One region of the Citrobacter sp. Igbk 17 genome, then DNA from elsewhere that is predicted to be linked to it. Evidence: predicted binding sites of a transcription regulator. Region 1 holds the regulator's gene; each other region holds the start of a gene.

Region 1 (9,891 bases):
AGATGGTTTTATCTGCCAGACGTTTTGCGACCAGTGACAACGTATGCAAATGCGTCTTGGTTTGGTCCGCCGGGACCAGCAGGGCGAAAAGCAGATCGACTGGCTGATTATCAATGGCATCGAACGCGATTGGCGTTTCAAGTTGAACAAATACACCAACCGCACGCAGGGTGTCTTCTTCCAGCTTTCCATGCGGAATGGCAATACCATTGCCAATACCGGTACTGCCCATTTTTTCACGCGTCAGAATGGCTTCAAATACCACCTGAGGAGGCAAGCTAAGTTGTTTTGCCGCCAGTTCACTGATGATTTCCAGTGCGCGTTTCTTGCTTTGGCAGTGAACGGCCGCGCGCGTACATTCCTGGTTAAGAACATTGCTCAGTTGTAGAGTCGTATCGTTATTTGTCATAATTTCACCTAAGCGCTAACTGTACAAATGGCCCGTTGTGCTGCACAACAGGCCGTCCTGCACCCGCTAACTGCCCGGACAAGTTAGTGCTGTTTCAGTTTATCTTTATGTTTTGTTAACTGCCGAGCCAGTTTATCAATTAAACCGTCAATGGCGGCGTACATATCCTGACCTTCCGCGCTGGCATGAATTTCGCCACCGTTCACATGCAGTGTTGCATCCGAGATGTGTGTGACCTTCTCCACTTTCAACACAATATAGACCTGATTAATCCGGTCGAAATATTGTTCAAGCTTGGCGAACTTTGTGGTGACAAAGTCGCGCAGGGCCTCAGTGATTTCGACGTTATTTCCAGTGATGTTGAGCTGCATAGTGTCTTCCTTATCGGTTGGGTCAAACCAGCTGTTTGCGCTGGTTAGACGGCGGAATGGATAAAGACTCTCGGTACTTCGCAACGGTGCGGCGCGCCACCATGATACCTTGTTCTGACAGCATAGAGGTTAACTTGCTGTCACTCAGCGGTTTCGCTGGGTTCTCGGCCGCAATTAATTTCTTCACCAGTGCGCGGATAGCTGTAGAAGAGGCTTCGCCTCCGCCTTCAGTGTTAACGTGACTGGAGAAGAAATACTTCAATTCAAAAATGCCGCGCGGACTGTGCAGATACTTTTGCGTGGTCACTCGGGAAATGGTCGATTCATGCATCTCGACGGCCTGGGCGATATCGGCCAGCACCATCGGTTTCATATACTCTTCGCCTTGTTCAAAGAAGGCTTGCTGTTGCTCAACGATACAGCGGCTAACGCGCAATAGCGTGTCATTGCGGCTTTCCAGACTTTTAATCAGCCATTTCGCATCCTGAAGGTTGCTACGAATGAACTGGCTGTCAGCATCATTGCGCGCGTTATTGCACAGGGCGGCGTAGTGTTGGTTGATCTGTAAACGCGGAATGCTGTCACTGTTGAGTTCGACTACCCAGCGATCGTTATGCTTACGCACCAGCACATCCGGGATGACGTACTCTGGTTCACCGGTCTGGATAGATTGTCCGGGTCTTGGGTCAAGCGACTGGATAAGATTGACGGCTTCTTTCAGCACATCTTCTTTCAGTCGGGTTACGCGCATCAGGGTGCGGAAGTCGTGGTTGGCGAGTAGATCAAGGTGATCGCTGATGATCAGACGTGCTTCTTCCAACCATGGAGTGGCTTTGTCAAACTGCGAAAGTTGGATCAGTAAGCAATCGCGGAGATCTTTTGCTGCCACACCCACGGGATCAAAACGCTGAACGCGTTTAAGCACGGCTTCGACTTCATCGATACCGACGTCGTCATCGCCCATGCTGTCGAGTATGTCGTCCAGCGTGACGGTGAGATAGCCCGTTTCGTCGACTGCATCCACAATTGACGTGGCAATAGCACGATCGGTATCTGAGAATGGCGTCAGTTCCACCTGCCACATCAGGTAATCTTGCAGCGATTGCGTGGTTTCACCCTGATACACAGGCAGTTCGTCGTCGATGTAATCCCCGCTGGTGCCAGACGGCGTACCTGCGGTGTAAATCTCATCCCAACTGGCATCCAGCGGTAGCTCTTCCGGCATCTCTTTTTGTTCGAGTGCGTCAGCCGTATCGAGGGATTCGCTATCCTGCTTTTCCTGGGTATCAATTTCGTCGTGAAGATCGGTTTGCTCGAGCAGTGGGTTACTTTCCAGCGCTTGCTGAAGTTCTTGCTGAAGTTCCAGCGTGGACAACTGCAACAGACGGATAGCCTGTTGTAGCTGAGGCGTCATCGCCAGTTGTTGGCTAAGCCTGAGTTGCAAACCTTGCTTCATGTTCAGAGTTGTTGTCTCCTGCGGTGACGTGAAGTCTACTACCCTATCAGAGTCTGAAGTCTTCCCCAAGGTATACGCGTTTAACGTGCTCGTCCTGCAGGATTTCTGTCGGCGTACCGTGTGCGATCAGGTGTCCCTGGCTCACAATGTAGGCGCGCTCACAAACAGCCAGCGTTTCGCGCACGTTATGGTCGGTAATCAGCACGCCAAGCCCGCTGTCGCGCAGGTGTTCAATAATACGTTTGATGTCAATGACGGAAATCGGGTCAACACCGGCAAAGGGCTCATCCAACAGGATAAATTTGGGATTAGCTGCCAGTGCGCGGGCGATCTCCACACGGCGGCGTTCCCCACCGGAGAGTGCCTGTCCAAGGCTGTCACGCAGATGTTCGATATGGAATTCTTCCATCAGCTCATTGGCGCGATCTTCACGCTGCTCGCTGGAAAGATCGTCACGAATTTGCAGAACCGCCATCAGGTTATCAAATACACTCAGGCGACGAAAAATAGAGGCTTCCTGCGGTAAGTACCCGATACCGCGACGGGCACGCGCATGCAGAGGTAACAGACTGATATCTTCGTCATCAATGATAATGTTGCCAGCATCGCGCGGCACAATGCCGACTACCATGTAAAAGGTTGTGGTTTTGCCCGCACCGTTAGGACCGAGCAGACCGACGATCTCCCCGGAGTTGACGGTCAGGCTGACATCTTCCACCACACGACGGCCTTTGTAGGCTTTTGCAAGATTCTTTGCAGTTAATGTTGCCATAACGAATCAGTTACCTTTTTTCTCTGCCGGAGCCTTGGTCTTGTTTTTGTCCTGCAATTGCGACGGAACCAGAACGGTGGTGACGCGTTTGCCTTTCTCACTGAAGGCCTGCATTTTCTGTTCTTTTACCAGATAGGTGATCTTATCGCCCGTAATGTTGCTATCGAGCTGTTCCAGATAAGCCTTACCGGTAAGGACGACGAAATCTTTTGCCAGCTCATAGTGCATCTGTGAGGCGTGGCCTTTAACCGGTTTACCATTGTCCTGCATCTGGTAAAAGGTCGCCGGATTGCCATATCCATCAATCACTTCTTTACCGTCTTCACCGCCCGGACGCGTGACGACGACCTTATCGGCATTAATTTTGATCGTGCCCTGAGTCACGATGACATTGCCGGTAAACGTCACCACGTTGCCCTGCATATCCAGAGACTGCTGGTCCGATTCAATGTGAATCGGCTGCTCGGTATCGCCAGTGACGGCAAATGCCGGAATGCTGGCGGCCAGAAGTGAGCTGGCAAGCACAAGATTAAGGCTGAGTTTGTTTGTTTTGGATTTCATATGAGGTTCTAACCTTTTCAATCAGCTCGGCGTTCTTGCTGCGTAAGTTGCCGCGCATCTTCAGTCCGCTGGAGTTAAATGTTGTTCCATACAACGTGACCAGATCATCGGAAGTGACATCTTGCGTCACAAGGTTGATCTGCGCGTTATCGGTAGTAATTCTGCGTAGTTGAGAGTCAGGCACCAGCGCGTTAACCTCAACATGGCCATACAGGTACAGCATCCGATCGTTGGTCAACTTGGCCTTATCGGCCTTGATCGACCAGGTCGGTACTTTGTCCTTATCAAACGTGGTTAACACCGGTTGGGTGAACCACGAAACTGCTTGATCTGAATAATATTCAACGTGTTGCGCGATCAAATGATAGCTCAGCGCGCCCTCAGGGCTGTACACGACGGTGTCGGTATGCTCGCTCTTATAGGTTGGCTCGTTGTTATTAACGACAACCTGGGCGGTGTCGTCTTTGTCTGCCAGGTTAATACCAATCATCACAAGGACAGCCAGCGACAGTAGAATGATAACCCAACGTCTGGTTTTGCTCATATCGATTGCCCTTTGGCCTCATCCAGTTTGCCCTGCGCCAGGAGTAATAAGTCGCAGACTTCGCGCACTGCGCCGCGCCCCCCGTCGATACGGGTGACGTAATCGGCCCGCGGGATCAGCAACGGATGAGCATCCGCTACCGCGACGCTTAATCCCACTTTTGCCATCACCGGCCAGTCGATCAGGTCATCGCCGACATACGCCACATTCTCAGGCGCGATTGCCAGTTTGCTAAGCAGATCGCCAAAGGCAACCAGTTTGTCCGACTGCCCCTGATACAGATGTGTGATCCCTAATGTGGCACAGCGATCTTCTACAAGTTTAGCCTTTCGTCCGGTAATAATGGCAACCTCAATACCGGAAGTGAGCGCGCAGCGAATTCCGTAGCCATCGCGGACGTTAAACGCCTTCAGCTCTTCACCGTTGTTGCCCATATAAATCAGACCATCAGACAGCACGCCATCCACATCAAGGATCAGCAGACGGATGTTTTCTGCCCTGGTGATGACGTCAGTGCTGACGGGTCCATAACAGGTCGCAAGCGACGCACCTGCTTTACTCATTTTCTTTATCCTTGAGTTTCTTACACTACACCTGCACGCAGCAGATCATGCATATGTAACACACCCAGTAACTGGTCGCCATCAGCAACCATTACCGAGGTGATATGGCGGGACTGCATTAAGTTCAGGGCATCAACGGCAAGAATCCCTGGACGCACGCGAATGCCCCCTGGGGTCATCACATCGGCAATGCCTAACTGGCGTACATCAACGCCCATATCGAAGACACGACGTAAATCGCCATCCGTAAAGATGCCGTCAATCTTCATCGCGTCATCGCAAATGACGGTCATGCCGAGATTTTTCCGCGTGATCTCCAATAAGGCATCACGCAGACTGGCGCTTTTAGTCACATGCGGGATTTCGTCTCCCGTATGCATAATATCGTTTACGCGCAACAAAAGCTTACGCCCCAGTGCGCCACCAGGATGAGATAACGCAAAATCTTCTGCGGTGAAGCCGCGTGCTTTGAGTAACGCAACGGCAAGCGCATCGCCCATGACCAGCGTTGCGGTCGTACTGCTGGTCGGTGCCAGACCTAATGGGCAGGCTTCTTTGGGCACTTTAACACACAGATGGACATCTGCTGCACGCGCCATACTGCTTTCCGGACGACCCGTCATGCAAATAAGGGGGACGTGCAGGCGTTTTAACACCGGAATTAACGCTGCAATCTCATTAGATTCACCTGAGTTAGAAATGGCAATCACGACGTCCTGCGGTGACACCATACCCAGATCGCCGTGTGCGGCTTCGCCAGGATGCACAAAAAATGAGGGCGTGCCGGTACTGGCAAACGTGGCGGCCATCTTGCGCCCGATATGCCCTGATTTTCCCATTCCCATCACCACGACTTTACCCGGGCAACTGAAAATCTTTTCACAGGCGAGGGTAAAGTTCTGGTTGATGTACTGATCAAGCTCCGCCAGGCCTTCACGTTCAATTGTCAGGACTTCCTTGCCTGCTTGCTGAAAGTCAAAACCCGGTTGCAACTCTAAGTGCGACATAATGCGTTTCCAGTTATCCAACGAGAAGTGGCGATAACCAATACAGCATCGCCAGCCATATGATAAAACCGCTGGTCAGAAGCGCACCCGCGCCACGACCAATCTGGCGCGGACGTAGCCAGCAGAGTAATGCAAAAATAACGCTCACCAGCAGCATGACGCTATAGTCACGGATGAAGGCCATCGGGTTGACCTCGCCCGGTGTAATCAGTGCAGGTAACCCAAGAACGATAACTATATTAAAAATGTTCGCGCCGATGATGTTACCGACGGCAATATCGTTTTCACCTTTACGCAAACCTGCAATGGCGGTTGCCAGTTCTGGCAGGCTGGTACCAATGGCGACCACCGTCAGCCCGATGGTGAGTTCGCTCATGGCAAAGTAATTTGCCAGTACAGTGGCGTTATCAACCACCATACGCGTTGCCATTGGCATAATGATCAGCGCTATCCCCAACCATAAAAATGCGACAGGCAATCCGCCTTCGCGAGGCAGTTCCGCTACTTGCTCCCGGGTCAGGCTGTCATTGCCCTGGCGTTCTGCCAGACGGGCGATTTTAACAATGAATAGCAGCCATAGCACGGCCAGAAGCAGAAGAAAGAGGCCATCACTGCGGCTTAACTGCCCGTCATACAGCACGGACGCGGCCAAAATGCTTACCAGCAACATTAACGGTAATTCACGACGCAGAACATCGGAATGCACGGTAAAAGGATGAATGAGTGCTGACAGGCCTAAAATAAGAAGAATATTGGTGATGTTGGAGCCGATGGCGGTACCGACGGCTAAATCGAGCTGCCCATTCATTGATGCTGCAACAGAGACAATAATCTCTGGTAGGGATGTGCCGATGCTGACGACCGTCATTCCAATAATGATGGGGGGGATACCGAAGGTGCGGCATAAAATGGATGCAGCAAATACCAGACGGTCGGCACCGTAGACCACCAGAAGTAAACCAATTATTAACAGTGCCGTCGCTAAAAGCATCTAAAGTCCTTTCTTCAGGTATACTCGCCGGTCCACGTGAAGGATCTTCTGGAAGCCGTAACGAATTCTTAATTTTGACTTTATGCGGCTAAAAAGTAAAACAAATGCCAGCTTTCGCTAACCAGGACAGGCAATAATCTGTAAATATGTCGAGTTCAGGGCTAAATTGAGCGCCAACTCTTCGATCAACGAGGCAATAGTAAAGGATGAATCAATGGGTCAGTCTGTGGCGAATCTAGTCGATATGCGCGATGTCAGCTTTTCCCGAGGTGACCGCTGCATCTTTGATAATATTTCCCTGACGGTGCCGCGCGGTAAGGTGACGGCGATCATGGGGCCATCAGGCATCGGCAAAACGACGCTGTTACGTCTGATTGGCGGGCAGATCCCGCCAGATAAGGGCGAAATCCTGTTTGACGGCGAAAACGTCCCAGCCATGTCTCGTTCACGTTTGTACACCGTGCGTAAGCGCATGAGTATGCTGTTTCAGTCCGGGGCGCTGTTTACCGACATGAACGTGTTTGACAACGTCGCTTATCCACTGCGTGAGCATACGACGCTGCCCAAGGCGTTGCTCAAGAGCACGGTGATGATGAAACTGGAAGCTGTCGGCCTGCGTGGTGCGGCAAAACTCATGCCTTCTGAATTATCCGGTGGGATGGCGCGACGTGCGGCATTAGCACGCGCCATTGCGCTGGAGCCAGATCTCATCATGTTTGATGAACCGTTCGTCGGGCAGGATCCTATCACCATGGGCGTGCTGGTGAAGCTGATTTCAGAGCTGAATAACGCGCTGGGCGTCACCTGCGTGGTGGTCTCTCACGATGTGCCAGAGGTACTGAGTATTGCGGATTACGCCTATATTATGGCGGACAAAAAGATAGTGGCCTACGGTAGTGCTCAGGCACTACAAGAAAATGCCGATCCGCGCGTGCGTCAGTTCCTCGATGGTATTGCCGATGGGCCGGTTCCGTTTCGCTACCCGGCGGGCGATTACCATACCGATTTACTTAAAACAGGGAGTTAAGCCACCCATGTTGTTAAATGCGCTGGCATCACTCGGACATCGAGGGATAAAAACCCTCAGGACGTTCGGGCGAGCCGGATTAATGTTGTTCAATGCGGTAGTCGGCAAGCCGGAGTTTCGCAAACATGCGCCGCTGCTGATCCGCCAGCTCTATAATGTCGGTGTCCTGTCGATGCTGATCATTATCGTTTCTGGCGTGTTCATCGGGATGGTGCTGGGATTGCAGGGATACTTGGTCCTGACAACCTACAGCGCAGAAACCAGTCTCGGTATGCTGGTGGCGCTGTCTTTGCTGCGAGAACTGGGGCCGGTTGTTGCGGCGCTGCTGTTCGCCGGGCGAGCCGGATCGGCGTTAACCGCTGAAATCGGCCTGATGCGGGCAACCGAGCAGCTTTCCAGCCTGGAAATGATGGCGGTTGATCCTCTGCGTCGCGTGGTCTCTCCGCGTTTTTGGGCGGGTGTCATTTCATTACCGCTGCTGACGATTATTTTTGTCGCGGTTGGGATTTGGGGTGGCTCGCTGGTCGGCGTTAGCTGGAAGGGGATTGATGCAGGCTTTTTCTGGTCGGCTATGCAAAATGCCGTCGACTGGCGTCTGGATCTGGTCAACTGTTTGATTAAGAGCGTGGTGTTCGCCATTACGGTCACATGGATTGCATTGTTCAATGGTTATGATGCGATTCCGACCTCCGCCGGAATTAGCCGGGCTACGACACGCACCGTTGTGCACGCATCTCTTGCCGTTCTGGGGCTGGATTTTGTGCTGACCGCACTGATGTTTGGGAATTGAGTTCATGCAAACGAAAAAAAATGAAATTTGGGTCGGGGTATTCCTGCTGGTTGCGCTGCTGGCGGCGCTATTTGTCTGCCTGAAAGCGGCTAATGTGACCTCCATGCGTACTGAACCAACCTACACGGTTTATGCGACCTTTGATAATATCGGCGGCCTGAGAGAGCGCTCTCCAGTGCGGATTGGTGGGGTTGTTGTGGGGCGAGTTTCGGATATCTCGTTAGATCCCAAAACGTACCTGCCACGCGTAACGCTGGACATCGAATCGCGCTTTAACCATATCCCGGACACCAGCTCGCTGAGCATCCGCACCTCTGGTCTGCTGGGTGAGCAGTATCTGGCATTAAACGTGGGTTTTGAAGATCCTGAGCTGGGAACGTCTATCCTCAAAGATGGCAGTACGATTCAGGACACGAAATCCGCGATGGTGCTGGAAGATATGATTGGTCAATTCCTCTACAACAGTAACAGTAAAGGTGATGACAATAAGAATTCTGGCGATGCGCCAGCCGCAACTGAAGGCAATAATGAAGCCACTACGCCTGCAGGCGCAACGAAATAATCTCAGGAGAATCGACGTATGTTTAAACGATTGATGATGGTGGCTATGCTGGTCATTGCCCCCCTTAGCGCGGCAACCGCAGCGGACCAGACTAACCCGTATAAACTGATGAATGAGGCGGCGCAGAAAACTTTCGATCGTCTGAAAAACGAACAGCCGAAGATCCGTTCTAACCCGGATTATCTGCGTCAGGTGGTTGATCAGGAACTGCTGCCATATGTGCAGGTTAAGTATGCCGGTGCGCTGGTGCTGGGCCGTTACTACAAAGATGCGACACCGGCCCAGCGTGACGCCTATTTTGCCGCATTCCGCGAATATCTGAAGCAGGCTTACGGTCAGGCGCTGGCGATGTACCACGGTCAGACCTATCAGATTGCCCCTGAACAGCCGCTGGGTGATGCGACCATCGTTCCTATCCGCGTGACGATTATCGATCCAAACGGCCGTCCGCCAGTACGTCTGGATTTCCAGTGGCGTAAAAACTCCCAAACCGGTAACTGGCAGGCATATGACATGATTGCCGAAGGCGTAAGTATGATCACCACCAAACAGAATGAGTGGAGCGACCTGCTGCGCACGAAAGGTATCGATGGCCTGACGGCACAGCTGAAATCTATCTCTCAGCAGAAAATCACTCTGGAAGAGAAGAAATAATGACGCAGTCACTCACCTGGACGCGTGAAGGTGACAAGCTGATGCTCGCGGGAGAGCTGGATCAGGACGTGTTAAATCCGTTATGGGATGCACGCGTTGAGGCGATGAAAGGGGTAACCTGCATCGATCTGAGCCAGGTTTCCCGGGTTGATACCGGTGGTCTGGCATTGCTGTTGCACCTGGT
Region 2 (9,891 bases), on a different contig from region 1:
GCTGGGTTTCCCCTGCCAGGTGTAACGGCAGTTCCGGCGTTTTGACTTTTACCAGCATGGCGGGCAGTTTCAATGGCGCATTGCCGCCGAGCAGGTTTTTCGCCAGATACATGGCGCTTAACTGAATCGGTTGCAGGAACGGGAGCACCTGACCGTTAATCTCCGCACAGTCGCCGAGAGCATAAATGTCCGGATGACTGGTTTGCAGGTAGCTGTCGACGCAAACCCCCCGATTGATAGTCAATCCAGCGTGACGCGCCAGTGCGGTTTCCGGGCGCAGACCGGTTGCGGCGATTACCGCATCAACGTCGACACTACGATGACGATCGAGCGTGGCGCGGATACCGGTGCTGGTTTTCTCCAGACTCTGCAATTGTGATTTCAACAGCAGATGCACACCCATATCGGTCAGTCGGTGCTGCAAACGGCTGCTGACTTCCGGCGGCATTAACGAGGCCAGAATGCTGGCGGCGTTATCGATAAGCGTCACCGCTTTGCCGGCACGACAGAAATCCATCGCCAGTTCACTACCAATCAGACCGCCACCGACAATCAGTACCCGCCGGGCATCACGCAGCTGTGTTTCACAGGCGCGATACTCTTGCTGGCTATTCAGAGTAAGCATTAACTCACGCCCGGTAACCGGCGGCACAAAAGCCGATGCGCCCGTTGCCAGTACCAGTTTGTCGTACTCCCACTGCTGCTCCTGGCTTTTCACCACGTGAGCATCCGCGTCGATATCAGTAACCCAGGTATGCGGAAACAGGCGTAAGTTAAACTGTTCGGCAAACTCCCCCGCCGACTGGCGGGTGAGGTCGTCTGCGCGCTGTGCCTGACTGATCACGTGGCTGAGATCGGGCTTGTTGTACTCATCCATGCTGTCAGCGGCAATCAGGGTCAACGGAACCGTTGCATCCTGTTTACGGATATTTTTGACTAACTGGCGGGCGGCAAAGCCCGAACCAATAATGACAATTCCGCGGCTCATTTTGCCTCCGTTGCCAGTACGTCAAAGACGTCTTTACCTAATGAACATTCCGGGCACAGGAAGTTGTCCGGCACGTCGCTCCATGGTGTACCCGGTGCGACATCCTGCAGCGGCTCACCTTTTGCTGGATCGTAGATCCACTGGCAAACGCTGCACTGCATGCTTGGGCCGAGGTCCGCGGCAGCCGCAGCGGCACAGGCGCAGGCTTCTTCCTGGGCGACGGCTTTCACCTGGGTTTCCGGCAGCGGAGCAAGTGCCCACTGACGTGCAATTTCTCGACCGTGCTGGCGGCACAGTTCCAGCGCATCCAGATCAGGACGCCATTTTGCTTTCAGGCTCAGTGACATTTCAAAACCTGCATCCTGCAGGCGAGTGGACAAACGGTCTACCGCACCGCCACTCCAGCCATGTGAACCGAAGGCGCTGGCGCGTTTGTTACGAAAACGCAGGCCGGTCATTTCTTCCACCAGACCCGCGATTTTCGGCATCATCACGTTATTCATGGTCGAAGTCCCTACCAGCACGCCTTTAGAGCGGAAGACGTTAGTCAGTACTTCGTTTTTATCGCTGCGGGCAACGTTGAAGATTTTCACCGCGACGTTCGGGTCCACTTCGTTGATGCCCTGGGCAATCGCATCGGCCATCATGCGGGTGTTGTTCGACATGGTGTCGTAGAAAATGGTGATGCGGTCTTCCTGGTAATCCGCCGCCCATTTCAGGTACATCTCTACGATTTGTGTTGGGTTGTCGCGCCATACCACACCGTGGGAAGTGGCAATCATGTCGACCGGCAAGTTGAAGCCGAGGATCTCCGTGATTTTCGGTGTGACCAGACGGCTGAACGGGGTCAGGATATTAGCGTAGTAGCGCTGACACTGTTCGAATAACTCCGTCTGATCCACTTCGTCGTTGAATAAGCGTTCATCGCAATAGTGCTGGCCAAAGGCGTCGTTACTGAACAGTACCGCATCACCGGTCATGTAGGTCATCATGCTGTCCGGCCAGTGCAGCATCGGTGTTTCCACGAAGATCAGCTGTTTGCCGTTACCAATGTCCAGCGAGTCACCGGTTTTCACCACGTTAAAGTTCCATTCCGGGTGATGGTGGTGACCGTTGATGGAGTCAATGGCGTTGGCTGTGCAGTAAATCGGGGTATCCGGGATGCAGGACATCAGCTCGGTCAGCGCCCCGGCGTGGTCTTCTTCCGCATGGTTAATGATGATGTAATCGATATCTGCCAGGTCGATTTCACTGCGCAGGTTCTGCACGAATTCACGGCTAAACTTGTGGTCTACTGTATCGATCAGGACATTTTTTTCTTCACGGATAAGATAGCTGTTGTAGCTGCTGCCGCGCAGCGTTTTGTATTCGGTTCCGTGGAAATCACGAACTTCCCAGTCACGTTGGCCAACCCAATGAATGTTATTTTTAACCAGAATAGACATAGCAACCTCAGTAATTAATTTCGCGTTTTTCTAAAAAAGATGTTTTGCTTATTGCAGGTTGCGTGCCAACTTTTTATTTGTTTGATTTATAACGATTTAATATTTATTGCCTACAAAGTGGTAGTCAAAATGACTATTCATTTCATTGTCAATATGACAATATTAATTGTCAAAATGACAATGAGGTGGTCATGAGCTTTTCTGTAGACGTGCTGGCGGGCATCGCCATTGAATTACAAAGCGGTATTGGGCATCAGGACCGTTTTCAACGCCTGATCACGACGTTACGTCAGGTGCTGGAGTGCGATGCGTCGGCATTGTTGCGCTATGAATCCCGACAATTTATTCCGCTGGCGATCGATGGACTGACGCAGGATGTTCTCGGCAGGCGCTTTACGCTGGAGGGGCACCCACGGCTGGAGGCGATTGCCCGTGCCGGGGATGTGGTGCGTTTCCCCGCCGACAGCGATTTGCCCGATCCTTATGATGGGTTGATCCCCGGTCAGGAGAGCCTGAAGGTGCATGCCTGTATCGGATTGCCGCTGTTTGCCGGACAAAGTCTGATCGGGGCGCTCACGCTGGATGGCATGGAACCCGATCAGTTCGATGTGTTCAGTGATGAAGAGCTTAGGCTGATTGCCGCGCTGGCGGCGGGCGCGCTCAGTAATGCGCTGCTGATTGAGCAACTGGAAAGCCAGAACATGCTGCCAGGCTCGTCAACGGCCTTCGAGCAGGTGAAAGAAACGCAAATGATTGGCCTGTCGCCCAATATGATGCAACTGAAAAAAGAGATCGAGATTGTTGCGGGCTCCGATCTCAATGTTTTGATCAGCGGTGAGACGGGAACCGGGAAAGAGCTGGTGGCGAAGGCCATCCACGAAGGTTCGCCGCGTGCGGTAAATCCACTGGTGTATCTGAACTGCGCAGCGTTGCCGGAAAGCGTGGCAGAAAGCGAGCTGTTTGGTCACGTCAAAGGGGCGTTTACCGGGGCTATCAGCAACCGTAGCGGGAAATTTGAAATGGCGGACAACGGTACGCTGTTTCTGGATGAGATAGGTGAATTGTCGCTGGCGCTACAGGCCAAGTTGCTGCGCGTATTGCAGTACGGGGATATTCAGCGCGTGGGGGACGATCGCAGTCTGCGCGTTGACGTACGCGTGCTGGCAGCAACCAACCGCGATTTGCGTGAAGAGGTGCTGGCCGGGAATTTCCGCGCGGATTTGTTTCATCGCCTGAGCGTCTTTCCTCTTTCTGTGCCACCACTGCGCGAACGCGGTGAGGACGTTGTTTTGCTGGCGGGGTATTTTTGCGAGCAATGTCGGCTGCGACTGGGGCTTTCCCGCGTGGTGTTAAGTGGCGGTGCGCGTAGCCATTTGTTGAACTACGGCTGGCCGGGAAACGTTCGTGAACTGGAACATGCTATTCACCGCGCCGTGGTGCTGGCAAGGGCGACAAGGGCAGGGGATGAAGTGGTTCTGGAAGCGCAGCATTTTGCTTTACAGGATGACAGTTCCGTCCCGCCGCCGGAGGTTCTTCCCGAGGTTCCGCTGCATCATAACCTGCGTGAGGCAACAGAATCTTTCCAACGGGAGATGATTCGCCGGGCACTGGCGCAGAATAATCACAGTTGGGCGGCAAGTGCGCGGGCGCTGGAAACAGACGTCGCCAACCTGCACCGGCTGGCGAAGCGTCTTGGACTTAAGGATTAAATAATCCCTGCCTGATAGAAATCCTGCAGGTTGATAGCGCCGGTGAGTTTACCGTTTTCATCCACCACCGGCGCCGCGGTGATTTTGCGCTTCATCAGAACTTCTTTGGCATCAATCGCTCGGCTCTGCGCCTGCAGCGTGACGCCATTATGGGTCATCGCTTCGCTTACCTGAGTCGTAAGTGCGCCACCGCCGACCAGCCAACGGCGCAGGTCTCCGTCGGTAAAGACACCTTTCACCAGCGATTGATCGTCGCAGACCGCTACCAGGCCCAGACCTGTGCGACTCAGTTCCAGCATGGCATCCATGACGCTGGTAGTGAGCGTGACCTGTGGTACAGCATCGTCACGGCGCATCAGGTGATGCACTTTATTTAACAGACGTGCGCCCAGCGCACCGGCCGGATGGGAACGGGCAAAATCTTCTTCGTTAAACCCACGAGCCTGCATCACGGCTATCGCCAGCGCATCGCCCATCATCAGCGTGTTGACGGTGCTGGAGGTTGGCGCCAGGCGCATCGGGCAGGCTTCACGCTCTACTGAAATATCCAACACCGCTTTGGCTGCCAGGCCCAGTGGCGAAGTTGGTTTTCCGGTCATTGCCAGCAGGGTGACGGATTTGTCTTCCAGGCGTGGAATGATGAGATCCAGCTCCTTAGCCCCGCCAGAGTAGGAGATAAACAGCATGACATCGCGACTTTCAATCATTCCTAAGTCGCCGTGCAGCGCTTCTGCCGGATGCACAAAAAAGGCGGGCGTGCCGGTACTGGCGAGGGTTGCCGCGATTTTTTTGCCAATATGGCCTGACTTGCCAATCCCGGAAACAATCACTTTGCCTTCACAGTGGATGATAGTATTGGCAGCCCGAACAAAATCATCGCCCAGTCGCTCTGGCAGTCGACTGGCTTCCTGTAATTCCAGCATTAACGTCTGACGGCCCGCGTTCAGTAGTGCATCACTCATTGGTCTCTCCGGTTATAATCACTTCAATCCCTTTTGCTTCCAGCGCCTGACGAAACGCAGGGTTAATACCCGCATCGGTAATCAATTTGTCGACGCTTTCCAGACTGCACACAACATTGGGACTTTTGCGCCCAAATTTTGACGAGTCAGCCATCAGAATGACTTCGCGAGCGGCATTGCACATCGCTTTACTGACGCTAAACACCTCATTAAATGTGGTTACGCCGGCATTGAGATCGATGCCGTCGGTGCCCATGAAGAGTTTATCAAAGCTGAACTGCTCAAAGGCATTTTCTGCCAGCTGTCCGTGAAATGACGCAGATTTTTTACGGAATGTCCCACCGGGCATCAGGATGGTTTGCTCGTTGTCCAGCTCCGAAAGCGCATTAACAATGTGCAGGCTGTTGGTCATGACGGTGATGTTGCTAAAGCGGCTGAGCATCGGCACCATCTGCAGCACCGTACTGCCTGCATCCAGAATAATGGAGTCGCCATCGTGAATAAAGCGAACGGCGGCTTCGGCAATTTGCTCTTTTTTATGCGTGTTGATCAGCGTCTTGTGATCGATTGGCGGGTCAGATTCGTCTTTATTCAATACTACGCCGCCATAGGTGCGAATGACGGTTCCGGCATTTTCCAGAGTGACCAGATCCTTACGAATGGTCGTACCGGTGGTGTCAAAGTAGTGGGCCAGTTCTTCAACCGAGCATTTTCCCTGCTTTTGCAAGTGCTCCAGTATGGCAGCCTGACGCTGACGAGGTTTCATAGGCGTGATTACCCTGACTTAATAAGTTGCAAAATGATAATTTCGCAAGCTATTAGCATTCACAACGAAATTACCCATGTTTCAGTTTAAGCGCCAATGATAGTGCATTCTGCGAAAGCGGATCATGGGGAAAGATCACATCAGGCTGTAATTCATCAAGATGTTTGCCCATAATTGTGGCAATTTTGCCAGGTCTTGCAAAAACGGTAAGACCTTTCATAAATAACGTATCAGCAACCCGCTGTTGCTCATCCAGTGCGATAGCGACCACAACGCGGGGTTTAAAACGCCCACCGGAGCGACCCACGCCGACCCGACCCCGCTGGCAGAGCTTATCGAAAGCCCGATTAAAACGGGATATTTGCCAGCCTCCCAACGCGAGTTGCAGACACCACGCAATGGCGGCGACGGTAATCAGTGCGGAAACCATAATGTGCTCCTTTGATTTCGCCGGATGGCGGCTGCGCCTTATCCGGCCTACTGCGTGTAGGCCCGGTAAGCGCAGCGCCACCGGGCAATCATGTCTCTTAAAACATCACCTGACCGCCGGTCACGTTGATGGACTGCCCGGTGCAGTAAGAGGCTTTTGGACTGGCGTAAAACAGCAGCATATTCAGTACGTCCTGATAATCGCAGCCGCGCTTGAGTGGCACTTTATCAATGTAGTACTGCTCCACTTGGTCCGGCTTGAGGCCAAGTTTAGTGGCATATTGCGGTAACAATGACTGGAACATTGGAGATTTCAGCAGGTTACCCAGCATTAATGAGTGCACGGTAATGCCGTATTCCGCCAGGTCCAGTGCCAGCGATTGCGTTAAGCCCACGCCGCCAAATTTCGCCGCGCTGTAACCCGAGTTATGCTTGCTACCCACTTTCCCCGATTTGGAGTTGATTTGGATAATGCGGCCCTGCACGCCATCACGGATCATCAGGCGCGAGAATTCACGTGCACAGAGGAAATAGCCGACCAGATTCACCTGAAGTGAACGGTCGAAATCCCCCAACTGAAAGTCGCTGATAAATGCCGCTTTGGCAATGCCCGCGCTGTAAACCAGCAGGTCAACGCGACCGAATATTTCATCGACTCCGCGAGACAGCGCCAGCACGCTCTGTTCGCTGGTGGCATCTGCACCAAAACCGTAAGCGGTACCTTCACCGAACTCGGCGTTAATTTCCTGTGCCACATTCGCCGCTTTATCGCTTTGAATATCGACGACCGCAACGCGGTATCCTTCTGTCGCAAGCCCACGGCAAAGGAATGCTCCCAGGGTCTGGCCTCCACCAATGACAACGGCTACCTGATTCATTTTTTTCTCCTTCAATCTTAAGCAACAAACTTCAAAATACAGCCCGGTGCGATATCGTCCGGTACGGGCCCCGCTATGTGCACGGTGCCGGGAAATTCCGCTTCGCTTAGTCCGTCGAAGCGCAGAGTGATATGTCCGAGTTCACGTAAGTTTTGTTCTGCCACGCTGCCGACAGCCGTAACCGGGTAGTGATGCTGGCCCAGTTCGAAACGGATACCAGCTTGCAGAGAACCGTTCAGCACGCCATGGCAATGAATGAAGCAAAACTCTTCGATATCCGCAGGCGCGCCTTCACGAAAGGTAATCAGCATCTGGTCGCAAAGTGCATCTGCTGCGCTTTGGCCGATACGGGTGATGGTGGTCTGATAAATCACGGTCATTTCTGAGTGCCTCTTATTGGTAAATAAAGCCGGAAACAAACCAGGCGATGAGAACGGTAGGTGCACCGGTGAGGAAGCGGCTTACCAGAACAGATGGCACACCGACGCGCACGGTGTCCTGACGAGCCTCGGCCAGCGACAGGCCTACCGGGATAAAATCGCACGCAGCCTGGGCGTTAATGGCAAACAGGGCAGGTAGTGCCAGATGCGGCGGGATATTTCCCAGACCAATCTGTACACCGATCAGTACGCCGATAACTTGAGCAATTACCGCGCCAGGTCCGAGGAAAGGCGATAGCAATGGGAATGAGCAAATTAGTGCCAGGGTCACCAATCCCAGAGGATGGCTGGCCAGCGGCGCAAGACCATGGGCTATCCAGTCACCTAAACCGGAAGCCATAATGATGCCAATCAGTGCTGAGACGAACGCCATAAACGGCAGAATGGTTTTCAGTACGGTATCAATCGTGTCGCGTCCGGACTGGAACAGCACCGCAACGGCGGAACCCATGCCCATACCGACTTTTGCCAGCAGGCCATCACTTTGTTCGGTAATCTTTTTGCTGGTGTCGTAATCGCGACCAATAGTGCTGCTTGCAGGCTGCGGCGTAGCAGATGTTTCACCGACAACGGTGATATTTTCTTCTTTCACGCCAGAGACATAGATATCTTCAACAATGTATTGTGCCAGTGGGCCGGATTTCCCGGTCGCGTGAATATTTACCGTCGGTATACGACGTTTCGGATAGATCCCGCAGCGCAACGTGCCGCCGCAGTCGATGATTGCAACACCGATTTCATTCTCGGGTGGTTCACCTTCTTTGAAGCCATCAACGGCCTGCCAGCCGGTCAAACTGGCCAGTTTGTCGACAATTGCAGGGCGTGTCCCGGCAGTGATATAGACAATTTTCTTTCCTGAAATGGCGTCCAGTTCGAGTGGGCCACCCCAGCCGCCTGTGCCTTTTTCAATACGAATACGTGTCATGATGTTGCTCCCGCCAGATGCACTTTCTGCTCAAGTTGAATGCCCATTTTTTTCTCAAAAATGGCGGTAGTGAAATCGGTCACCCAGCCACGGAAGAAGTTGGTGACCAGACCGACCAGTAAATAGCTCACGGCGAGCGGGCCAAGCGGGAGGCCCAGCGTCGTCAAGCCGCTGGCAATCCCCAGATAGACAAACAACTCTCCGGGGTTAATGTGTGGGAACAAGCCGTTCATTGAGTGGCAGCTATAGGACGCTGCTGCGTAATAGCTGGGCTTATATTTCTCTGGCATAAAACGGCCCAGGCTCAGGGTCATGGGGTTACAAAAAACGAATGTGCCGATGCACGGCAGCAGCAGATAGCGGGACAATGGGTTCCCGGCACAACGCTGGGCAAAACGTTCAATACGCTGCTGGCCAATAAAGTTAATCAGCGCATTCATGATGACCAGCAGGCTAATCAGCAGTGGAAGAATACCGGTCACCATGCCGGTAAACACTTCTCCGCCTTTCTGGAACAGCCCGATAAACCACTCAGCACCGAGTGTGATGGTGTCGATCATTATTCTCTCCTGTAGGGATTTTAGTTACCTTGCCAAACGGTAATTAATTTTAATCAGATCGAAAGGTTTAAAAGTGTTATTTTGATCTCAAAATGAAAGATAAATATTTTAATTTGAAAGTTATTGCGTGAGTGCTCGCAAATGTGCGGGTCGGAGATGAAAGGGGATGTAAATTCTGTGAAGGAGAGCGACTACCGCTTCCTTGTATGACGGAGGATGCTTTACCATACTTCCCCCAGGCTGAATTTGTTTAATGGATGTCTCATGTTCAAGCGTCGTTATGTAGCGTTACTCCCCCTTTTCGTACTGCTCGCTGCCTGTAGCAGCAAACCCAAACCTTCAGAGACTCAAACGACTACGGGTGCGCCATCCGGCGGCTTCCTGCTTGAGCCACAGCACAACGTCATGCAAACAAGCGGTGATTTCGCCAATAATCCGAATGCACAGCAGTTCATCGAGAAAATGGTGAATAAGCATGGTTTTGACCGTCAGCAATTGCAGGAAATCTTGTCGCAGGCTAAGCGGCTGGACTCAGTATTGCGTCTGATGGACCGCCAGGCACCAACGACGCAGCCGCCAGCCGGACCTAATGGCGCATGGCTGCGCTATCGCAAGCAGTTCATCACCCCGGACAACGTGCAAAATGGTGTGGCGTTCTGGAATCAATATGAAGATGCGCTGAACCGCGCGTGGCAGGTATACGGAGTACCACCAGAAATTATCGTCGGCATTATCGGCGTTGAAACGCGCTGGGGCCGCGTGATGGGCAAAACGCGTATTCTGGATGCG
Region 3 (9,891 bases), on a different contig from region 1:
GCTGTCTTTACGCAGCGGGTAGAGTTCGTCCGGCCAGTCATCCGGCAGGACCAGACGACGTTCATCCGGCAGACCCACAGGGATCAAACCGTACATGTCGCGCACTTCACGCTCGCCCCACACCGCAGCTGGAACGCGCGGCGTGACGGACGGGAATTCCAGCTTATTGGCATCGACTTCAACGCGGACGGTTATCCAGCACTTGGTGCCCTGCTCCATCGACATCACGTAGTAAACGGCGTAATGACCGCACAACTGGCGTTCGTCGTTACCAAACAGTACGGACAACCAACCGCCCTGTTTGTAGTACAGGAACTCCACCACTTCAGGCAGATAGTTCACTTTGACGGTAATTGTCAGCTGATCTTTGGTCTGCCAGGCTTCATCCAACACCACACCCGGAAAGGCCTGGTGCAGTGCGGCGAGATAGTGTTGACCTAATTTTTCTTCAGACATGCTCAAACTCTCTTAAATCACGCCACCAGCAAGGAGACGAACGCTAAAAACGCAAACCCAAAACCGGCCCAGGTCACGCGTGAAGTGGCGCAAAAACGCAGACGCGCCATGCTGTTTTCGAACAGGGCGATGACCAGCACGCCGAGGACCAGCTTGACGATGGCAATCACCAGCGCCAGCAGCAACCCACCCGCGGTGAAGGTTTCCATCTGTCCCCACGGCAGGAATACGCCGACGAACATTTGCAGAACCACCAACTGTTTGAGGCTAATGCCCCACTTCAGCACCGCAAAACCGCTGCCGCTGTATTCGGTCAGTGGACCTTCCTGCAGTTCCTGTTCAGCTTCCGCCAGGTCGAACGGCAGTTTGCCCATTTCGATAAAGGTGGCGAAGGCACAGGCGCACAGCGCCAGAATCAGCGGGATACTGCGAGCCGCAGGCCAGTGATAAATGGTGTCAGCGATGTTGCTGATATGCGTTGAACCTGCAACCTGCGCCGCAACCCACAGACCCAGCAGCAGGATAGGTTCAACCAGTACGCCAAGCATCGCTTCACGGCTGGCACCGATTGCGGTGAACGGGCTACCGGTATCCAGACCCGAGATTGAAAAGAAGAAGCGGGCAATGGCGAACAGGTAGATTAAGGTTATCAAATCACCCAGTTGCGGCAGCGGTGAACCCACGGTCACTACCGGCAGCGCGGTGGCGATAGTCAGCATCACGCCCACCATCACGAACGGCGTCAGACGGAAAACCCAACTGGAATCCGCAGGCGCAATGCTCTGACGCCCCAGCAGTTTGATAATGTCGCGGTATTCCTGCAAAACGCCTGGACCGCGGCGGTTGTGCAAACGCGCACGCGCCACGCGGGTAATACCGGACAGCAGCGGCGCAACGGCAAACAGTACCAGCGCCTGAATTAACGGATATAAAACACTCATTCTCAGGCTCCTCGTGAAACCACAATCACCACCAGCACCGCCAGCTCAATCAGCGCCAGGCGACGGAACAGCACCGGTGCAGCCGCATTCTGCCAGCCCGGAACCAGTGATACCGGGTTCAGCCATTTACGCAGTTTGAGTACCGGGGCAAAGGCTTCTTTCACCGGCATGGCAAAACCGTGCGCGGTGATCACCATTGACTGCTCGTGATCGTAACCACACACCCACGCCGCACCGCGTGAACGCGACGGCAGACGGTTGCCTTTGAAAATGGCCATGATGATGAACGGCAGCAGCGGACACGCGATCAGCAGCAGCGTGATCATTGGCTGAGAAACGGTGGTGTTCGCGGTTTCCAACGGCAGCGGAACGGCAGAGGAGATCATCGGCAGCAGCCACGGCGCAGCAACGCCGCCAATCACGCAGCAGATAGCCAGCGCAACCACGCTCACGCCCATCAGGATGGGTGCACAACAGGCATTTTCAGCTTCCTTCGTGCGCGGTGCGCCAAGGAACGTAACGCCATAAACTTTCGCCATACACATCACCGCCAGTGCGCCGGTAATCGCCAGTCCGACCGCCAGCAACGGTCCTAACAAACTGCCGACAAAGGCGCCACTGTTTCCGAGCTTAAAGAAGGATTGATAGATAACCCACTCACCGGCAAAGCCGTTCAGCGGCGGCAGTGCAGCCATCGCCATCAGCCCAACCAGCATCGCCAGAGAAATCACCGGCATGCGTTTACCGATCCCGCCCAGTTTTTCGATATCACGATGACCGGTACGGAACCAGATGCTGCCTGCGCCCAGGAACAAGACGCTTTTGAACAAACTGTGGTTAACCAGATGATACAGACCGCCAGTCAAACCCAGCGCAATCAGCGCTGGTTGATTGAGGGAAATCCCGGTCACGCCAGCACCCAGCCCCAGCAGAATAATGCCGATGTTTTCCAGCGTGTGGTACGCCAGCAGACGCTGGATGTTATGTTCCATCAGCGCATACAAACCACCGACAAACGCGGTGATCATGCCTAACACCAGCAGCGTAACGCCCCACCACAGCGGCGCGTTACCGCCCAGCAGCGACAGGGAGAGAATACCCAGCAAACCGACTTTCATGACCACGGTAGAGAACAATGCCGCAGCCGGTGCGCTGGCGTTAGCGTGCGCCTGAGGCACCCAACCATGCAGCGGGATAATCCCTGCCAACAAGCCAAAGCCAGCCACACCCAGCAGCCAGATGTCGGAGCCAAGCGGCAGCTCCTGGGTACGCAGGTCAAGCAGGCGCAGTTCCAGGGTGCCGTAGCGTTGCCACACCAGATAACACGCGAGCGCCAACATCAGCGTACCGATACGCCCCAGCGCAAACCACAGCTTGCCTTCTTTGCTGCAGCCAGTCAGGAACACCGCGCACAGCGCCATGATTTCTGCCATCACCACCAGCGTACCGAGGTTGCTGGCAACCACTGCGCACACGGCCGCGGCCATCAGCAGATTCACCAGCAGGCCGTTAGCCTTCACCTGCGGATGACGATGCCAGTCAATGTTGTACAGGCTGACAAACAGGCCGCACAGACCCAGCGTAATCAGCCAGATAGCATTCAGCGGAGTAATTTGCAGACTGTGGCCAATAAACGGCATCACGCCGCTCACCGCCAGCGCATTGGTCAGAACGGTAAAACCGGCGGCTGCGGTACACAGGCTGCCTACCGCACCGCCAACCCCAGCAATCCAGCCGCTCAGCGATTTATGAAATGAAAACAGAAATGCCAGAACCGCAGCCGCTGTAAACCAGGCTACGCCGCTGTTAATCAGTGAAATTGCGCTCATTTTGCATCTCCACTCTGAGCCTGCTGAAACAAGGTGAGATCGCCGAAATCGGTATTGAAAGTCAGCTCACGCTTACGTTTACTGGCGCGTGCGATATCGATGTTACTCACCAGGTGCAGGGCTTTGGTCGGGCACATGCGTATGCAGGCCGGACCTTGCTCGTCAAAACTACACAGATCGCATTTCACCGCGATGGCACGAACGCCCGGTACCCAGTCTAGCAGCGTGCTCACACGCGCAGGAGCCGGCGGAGCCGGGGGCGCTTTTGGCGTATTGGCGTTCGCCGGGATGTGCAGCGGACGGCTGCCGGAAAACTCAATCGCACCGAACGGACAGGCGATCCCGCACAATTTGCAGCTGACGCACAGGCTTTCATTCAGCTGTACGGCACCGTCAACGCGATTAATCGCATTAACCGGACAAACGGTAGCGCAAGGCGCATCTTCACACTGGTGGCAAAGCTGCGGCGCAGATTCTTTTTCATTTAACATCACTTTCAGGCGCGGCATTGACTGCAGGCCATGCTGGCGATGAGTCTCTGAGCAGGCGGCCTCACAGGTGTGGCAGCCAATGCAAAGAGTGGAGTCAGCAATTACAAAACGATTCACCAGGCATTCCTCAGGTGATAGTCATTTTTGACGAAAACATGTCTGTAAAATGTCATTTCGACATTTTTCGACATGCCCATTCCCTAAACCGTCGTGATGCAGAACAAACCGCATCATGACTCAAGTGGGCAACACCCGAGGCTTAAGCCGGGTTATGTCCTTCAACCAGCTGGCTTAAATTCACCGGCATATTGTTTTCAACCGCGGTGTACAGGCTGTCGTAGACGCTGGCGATTTTTTCGAGATAGTGCTCCAGCACCTGCTCGCGATCGCGGTTGCTGATGCGCTCATCGACCTGTCCGTCGAGGGTCAACTCTGCCTGTGCAATCAGTTGCTTATCATCACCGTCTTTCGTTTCAACGTAGTACTCGATGGTGTGGCTGTTAAAGCCGTCCGCCAGCGTGACGTAGATAGTGAAGTGTTCAAAAAGGACAAAGCACAAATCCTTGTCCGGCGCGCAGCTCATCGCATGATGCAAACGCGCTTTTGACAGGGTGATCCCCTGAACCAGCGAGTTGCAGTAGATACGCCACTGGTCCTGTAGGCGACGATGCCGTTCAGCGATGTAATCGGCTTTTTCGCTTATTTCCCAAATAGTCATGTCAGGTTACCCGTTTAGCAGAGATGAACAGCCCTAAGCACATTTCATGCCAAAATTAATTTTGTTTATTTTCATATGGTTATGAATTTATGGCGCGATGACGACATGTCATTTCGTCATCGTCGACATTGTCACGAACGTGAAAATTCAACCTGGCATGCTTATTGCTTTTAAAACGGCAACATCTTAGGAGGCGATATGCACGAAATAACCCTCTGCCAACGGGCACTGGAATTGATTGAACAACAGGCCACCCAACATGGCGCAAAGCGGGTAACTGGGGTCTGGCTCAAAATTGGCGCATTTTCTTGCGTAGAAACCAGCGCTCTCGCCTTTTGTTTTGATCTGGTATGCCGTGGCACCCTTGCAGAAGGTTGTAAACTCCACCTCGAAGAACAAGAAGCCGAATGTTGGTGCGAATCTTGTCAGCAATACGTCACGTTGCTGACGCAGCGCGTGCGTCGGTGTCCGCAATGCAATAGCGATATGCTGAGAATTGTGGCCGACGACGGCTTACAGATTCGAAGAATTGAAATAGGCGACGCCGAAGACTAATTCCGGTGACACCTCTGGTAGGCCGGATAAGGCAAAACTGCCATCCGGCAACAGATATACCGCAAGATAAAGATCAGGAGTGAGCGATGTGTACGACATGTGGTTGCGCTGAAGGCAACCTATATATAGAGGGTGATGAACATAACCCCCACTCGGCGTTCCGCAGCGCGCCATTTGCCCCGGCGGCTCGCCCGGCACTGAATATTACCGGTGTGAAAACCTCCAGTTTCGCACCGAGCCAGACCGCTGAAGGCGATCTGCACTATGGTCACGGTGAAGCAGGAACTCACGCGCCAGGTATGAGCCAGCGCCGCATGCTGGAAGTCGAAATAGACGTACTGGACAAAAACAATCGTCTGGCCGAGCGCAACCGCGCCCGATTCGCTGCCCGTCAGCATCTGGTACTGAACCTCGTCTCAAGCCCAGGCTCCGGTAAGACGACGCTGCTGACCGAAACGCTGATGAAGCTGAAAGACAGTGTGCCATGTGCCGTCATTGAAGGCGACCAGCAGACGGTTAACGATGCCGCTCGTATTCGCGCCACCGGCACCCCTGCAATCCAGGTCAACACCGGTAAAGGTTGCCACCTTGATGCGCAAATGATTGCCGATGCCGCGCCACGTCTGCCGCTTGATGACAACGGCATTCTGTTCATTGAGAACGTTGGTAACCTGGTCTGCCCGGCCAGCTTTGACCTCGGCGAGCGTCATAAAGTCGCCGTGCTCTCTGTTACCGAAGGCGAAGATAAGCCGCTGAAATACCCGCACATGTTTGCTGCTGCATCACTGATGCTGCTCAACAAAGTGGATCTGCTGCCTTACCTTAATTTTGATGTTGAGAAGTGCATCGCCAGCGCCCGGGAAGTGAACCCGGACATTGAAATCATCCTGATTTCCGCCACCAGCGGTGAAGGGATGGATCAATGGCTGTCATGGCTGGAGAATCAGCGATGTGCATAGGTGTTCCGGGTCAAATCCGCACCATTGATGGCAACCAGGCTAAGGTCGATGTTTGCGGTATTCAGCGCGACGTCGATCTGACGCTGGTCGGGAGCTGTGATGAAAAGGGTGAGCCGCGTCTGGGCCAGTGGGTACTGGTTCACGTCGGTTTCGCCATGAGCATCATTAATGAAGCTGAAGCGCGCGATACGCTCGACGCGCTACAAAACATGTTTGACGTTGAGCCGGATGTCGGCGCGTTGCTGTATGGCGAGGAAAAATAAATGCGTTTTGTTGACGAATATCGCGCACCAGAACAGGTGATGCAGTTGATAGAGCATCTGTGCGAGCGTGCCGCTCACCTCTCCTACACCGCTGAACACCCGCTGCGCATTATGGAAGTTTGTGGTGGTCATACCCACGCTATCTTTAAATTCGGCCTCGATCAGCTTCTGCCCGCAAATGTGGAGTTTATTCACGGTCCAGGCTGCCCGGTGTGCGTTCTGCCGATGGGCAGAATTGACAGCTGTGTCGAAATCGCCAGCCACCCGGAAGTGATTTTCTGCACCTTTGGCGACGCGATGCGCGTCCCTGGAAAACAGGGCTCACTGCTACAGGCCAAAGCACGCGGCGCGGATGTCCGTATCGTCTATTCCCCGATGGATGCACTGAAGCTGGCCGAGGAAAACCCAACGCGCAAAGTGGTGTTCTTTGGCCTGGGTTTTGAAACCACCATGCCGACAACCGCCATAACTCTGCAGCAGGCCAAACAGCGCGATGTGCAGAACTTTTACTTTTTCTGCCAGCACATCACCTTGATCCCAACGCTGCGCAGCCTGCTGGAACAGCCGGACAACGGTATCGACGCCTTTTTGGCGCCAGGTCACGTCAGTATGGTGATTGGCACTGACGCCTATAATTTCATTGCCTCAGATTTCCATCGCCCGCTGGTGGTCGCCGGCTTCGAGCCGCTTGATCTGCTGCAAGGCGTCGTGATGCTGATCGAGCAGAAAATAGCGGCCCAAAGCCAGGTTGAAAACCAGTACCGCCGCGTGGTACCGGATGCCGGTAACGCGTTAGCCCAGCAGGCTATCGCCGACGTGTTCAGTGTCAACGGTGACAGCGAATGGCGGGGTCTGGGCGTGATCGAATCATCCGGCGTTCACCTGACGCCTGATTATCAGCGTTTTGACGCCGAAGCACATTTCCAGCCAGCGCCGCAGCAGGTCTATGACGATCCGCGCGCACGTTGCGGAGAGGTGCTGACTGGCCGATGCAAACCGCATCAGTGCCCATTATTTGGTAAAACCTGTAACCCGGAGACCGCATTTGGTGCCCTGATGGTCTCCTCTGAAGGCGCATGTGCCGCCTGGTATCAGTATCGTCAGCAGGAGTGTGAAGCATGAACAGCGTACAACTCGCCCACGGTAGCGGCGGTCAGGCTATGCAGCAGTTGATCAACAGTCTGTTTATGGAAGCTTTTGCTAACCCGTGGCTGGCAGAACAGGAAGATCAGGCGCGCCTGGAACTGGCGCAGCTGGTCGCAGAAGGCGATCGTCTGGCGTTTTCAACGGACAGCTACGTTATCGACCCCCTGTTCTTCCCCGGCGGCAACATTGGCAAGCTGGCAATCTGCGGTACGGCTAACGATGTCGCGGTCAGCGGCGCGATACCGCGCTACCTCTCCTGCGGTTTTATCCTCGAAGAGGGTCTGCCAATGGACACGCTGAAAACCGTCGTGAACAGCATGGCAGCAACCGCCCGTGAAGCGGGGATTGCTATCGTAACCGGCGATACCAAAGTTGTGCAGCGCGGTGCCGCGGACAAACTGTTCATCAACACCGCCGGTATGGGCGCGATTCCCGCCAATATTCACTGGGGGGCGCAAACCCTGAGCGTGGGTGATGTGCTGCTGGTGAGTGGTACACTTGGCGATCACGGTGCGACTATCCTCAACCTGCGCGAACAGTTGGGGCTTGATGGCGAACTGGTCAGCGACTGTGCGGTGTTAACGCCGCTTATCCAGACGCTACGCGATATTCCTGGCGTGAAAGCGCTGCGTGATGCCACCCGCGGCGGCGTAAATGCGGTAACACATGAATTTGCGGCCTCTTGCGGATTTGGCATTGAGCTGTCTGAAGCGGCACTGCCGGTGAAACCTGCCGTGCGTGGCGTTTGCGAACTGCTGGGTCTGGACGCACTCAACTTTGCCAACGAAGGCAAGCTGGTGATTGCCGTTGAACGTCAGGCTGCTGAAGCCGTACTCGCCGCACTCCACGCCCATCCTTTAGGACGCGATGCCGCGCTAATTGGTGAAGTGGTTGAACGTAAAGGTGTACGTCTTGCCGGACTTTACGGCGTGAAACGGACCCTCGATTTACCACACGCCGAACCATTACCTCGTATATGCTAGCAGCCGGTTGGCAATCTGTTCCTGGCCGGATAAACCACGTTTGGGTCGTTATCCGGCATTAACACTGTATTACTGCCTGATGGCGCTTTGCTTATCAGGCCTATGGTTTGAATACCCGACCCATCCGGCAATAATTTACGACTTATACCTATAATTCATTTACCGTTTTCGCACCGTTCTGCGGTGTTTTCCCTGGAAAAGCAATATGTCGTATACACCGATGAGTGACCTCGGACAGCAAGGCCTGTTCGATATTACTCGTACATTATTACAGCAGCCCGATCTCCAGTCTCTTAGTGAGGCGCTTTCGCAGCTGGTCAAGCGTTCAGCGCTGGCTGACTGCGCGGCTATTGTGTTATGGCAGGCACAGACGCAGCGTGCGCGTTATTTTGCGACGCGTGAAAATGGTAAACCCATCGACTATGAAGACGAAACGGTACTGGCACACGGTCCGGTACGTCGTATTCTGTCTCGCCCCGATGCGCTGCACTGTAACTATCATGAATTTTCAGAAACCTGGCCACAGTTGGCCTCTGGCGGATTGTATTCTGAATTTGGTCACTACTGTTTGCTGCCGCTGGCGGCGGACGGACGCATCTTTGGCGGCTGCGAATTTATCCGCAACGAGGATCGCCCGTGGAGTGAAAAAGAGTACAACCGGCTACAGACCTTCACCCAAATAGTCGGCGTCGTTGCGGAACAAATTCAGAGCAGGGTCAGCAACAACGTCGATTACGATTTGCTGTGTCGCGAACGTGACAACTTTCGTATCCTGGTCGCCATCACCAATGCAGTACTCTCCCGACTGGACATTGACGAACTGGTCAGCGAAGTCGCCAAAGAGATCCACCACTATTTCGATATTGATGCCATCAGCATCGTATTACGCAGCGATCGCAAAAATAAGTTGAGTATCTACTCCACCCACTATCTGGATGAGAATCATCCAGCTCACGAACAAAGTGAAGTGGATGAAGCTGGCACGCTTTCCGAGCGGGTGTTCCGCAGCAAAGAGATGCTGCTGATTAACCTGAGCGAACGCGATACCCTTGCGCCGTATGAACGCATGCTGTTCGAAACCTGGGGTAACCAGTTACAAACGCTGTGCCTGCTGCCGCTGATGTCCGGCAATACGATGCTTGGCGTGCTCAAACTGGCGCAGTGTGAAGAAAAAGTTTTCACCACCGCCAACCTGAAACTGTTGCGCCAGATTGCCGAACGCGTAGCCATTGCGGTAGATAACGCGCTTGCCTATCAGGAGATACACCGCCTGAAAGAACGTCTGGTCGATGAAAACCTGGCGCTGACCGAGCAACTGAACAATGTGGACAGTGAGTTCGGCGAAATTATCGGTCGCAGCGAAGCCATGTACAGCGTACTCAAACAGGTCGAAATGGTGGCGCAAAGCGACAGTACCGTATTGATTCTGGGTGAGACAGGTACGGGTAAAGAGCTGATCGCCAGAGCAATTCATAATCTGAGTGGACGTAATGCCCGTCGGATGGTGAAGATGAACTGCGCAGCAATGCCTGCCGGATTACTGGAAAGCG

What was found. Region 1 encodes sigma-54, which starts transcription at its own class of promoters, with help from an activator protein. Its sites were predicted from a motif close to GTTGGCACANNTTTCGCTNT; they were not measured.
Region 2: the regulator sigma-54 is predicted to act here: its motif matches at 2,484-2,503, upstream of norV (anaerobic nitric oxide reductase flavorubredoxin).
Region 3: the regulator sigma-54 is predicted to act here: its motif matches at 4,587-4,606, upstream of hypA (hydrogenase maturation nickel metallochaperone HypA).

The regions. Positions count from the first base shown of each region.
Region 1 is NZ_JANEWI010000005.1:106,062-115,952, reverse strand. Features, by position in the region: gene ptsN (PTS IIA-like nitrogen regulatory protein PtsN) at 1-409, opposite strand, end outside; gene hpf (ribosome hibernation promoting factor) at 493-780, opposite strand; gene rpoN (RNA polymerase factor sigma-54) at 803-2,236, opposite strand; gene lptB (LPS export ABC transporter ATP-binding protein) at 2,283-3,008, opposite strand; gene lptA (lipopolysaccharide ABC transporter substrate-binding protein LptA) at 3,015-3,569, opposite strand; gene lptC (LPS export ABC transporter periplasmic protein LptC) at 3,538-4,113, opposite strand; gene kdsC (3-deoxy-manno-octulosonate-8-phosphatase KdsC) at 4,110-4,676, opposite strand; gene kdsD (arabinose-5-phosphate isomerase KdsD) at 4,697-5,683, opposite strand; gene NNO08_RS04910 (calcium/sodium antiporter) at 5,697-6,674, opposite strand; gene mlaF (phospholipid ABC transporter ATP-binding protein MlaF) at 6,889-7,701, shown strand; gene mlaE (lipid asymmetry maintenance ABC transporter permease subunit MlaE) at 7,709-8,491, shown strand; gene mlaD (outer membrane lipid asymmetry maintenance protein MlaD) at 8,496-9,053, shown strand; gene mlaC (phospholipid-binding protein MlaC) at 9,072-9,707, shown strand; gene mlaB (lipid asymmetry maintenance protein MlaB) at 9,707-9,891, shown strand, end outside.
Region 2 is NZ_JANEWI010000019.1:24,939-34,829, reverse strand. Features, by position in the region: gene norW (NADH:flavorubredoxin reductase NorW) at 1-988, opposite strand, end outside; gene norV (anaerobic nitric oxide reductase flavorubredoxin) at 985-2,433, opposite strand; gene norR (nitric oxide reductase transcriptional regulator NorR) at 2,625-4,142, shown strand; gene gutQ (arabinose-5-phosphate isomerase GutQ) at 4,139-5,104, opposite strand; gene srlR (glucitol operon DNA-binding transcriptional repressor SrlR) at 5,097-5,870, opposite strand; gene gutM (transcriptional regulator GutM) at 5,941-6,300, opposite strand; gene srlD (sorbitol-6-phosphate dehydrogenase) at 6,398-7,177, opposite strand; gene srlB (PTS glucitol/sorbitol transporter subunit IIA) at 7,195-7,557, opposite strand; gene srlE (PTS glucitol/sorbitol transporter subunit IIB) at 7,571-8,542, opposite strand; gene srlA (PTS glucitol/sorbitol transporter subunit IIC) at 8,539-9,102, opposite strand; gene mltB (lytic murein transglycosylase B) at 9,367-9,891, shown strand, end outside.
Region 3 is NZ_JANEWI010000019.1:42,225-52,115, forward strand. Features, by position in the region: gene hycE (formate hydrogenlyase subunit HycE) at 1-456, opposite strand, end outside; gene NNO08_RS12985 (respiratory chain complex I subunit 1 family protein) at 474-1,397, opposite strand; gene hycC (formate hydrogenlyase subunit 3) at 1,400-3,226, opposite strand; gene hycB (formate hydrogenlyase subunit HycB) at 3,223-3,834, opposite strand; gene hycA (formate hydrogenlyase regulator HycA) at 3,977-4,435, opposite strand; gene hypA (hydrogenase maturation nickel metallochaperone HypA) at 4,634-4,990, shown strand; gene hypB (hydrogenase nickel incorporation protein HypB) at 5,077-5,949, shown strand; gene hypC (hydrogenase 3 maturation protein HypC) at 5,940-6,212, shown strand; gene hypD (hydrogenase formation protein HypD) at 6,213-7,334, shown strand; gene hypE (hydrogenase maturation carbamoyl dehydratase HypE) at 7,331-8,341, shown strand; gene flhA (formate hydrogenlyase transcriptional activator FlhA) at 8,547-9,891, shown strand, end outside.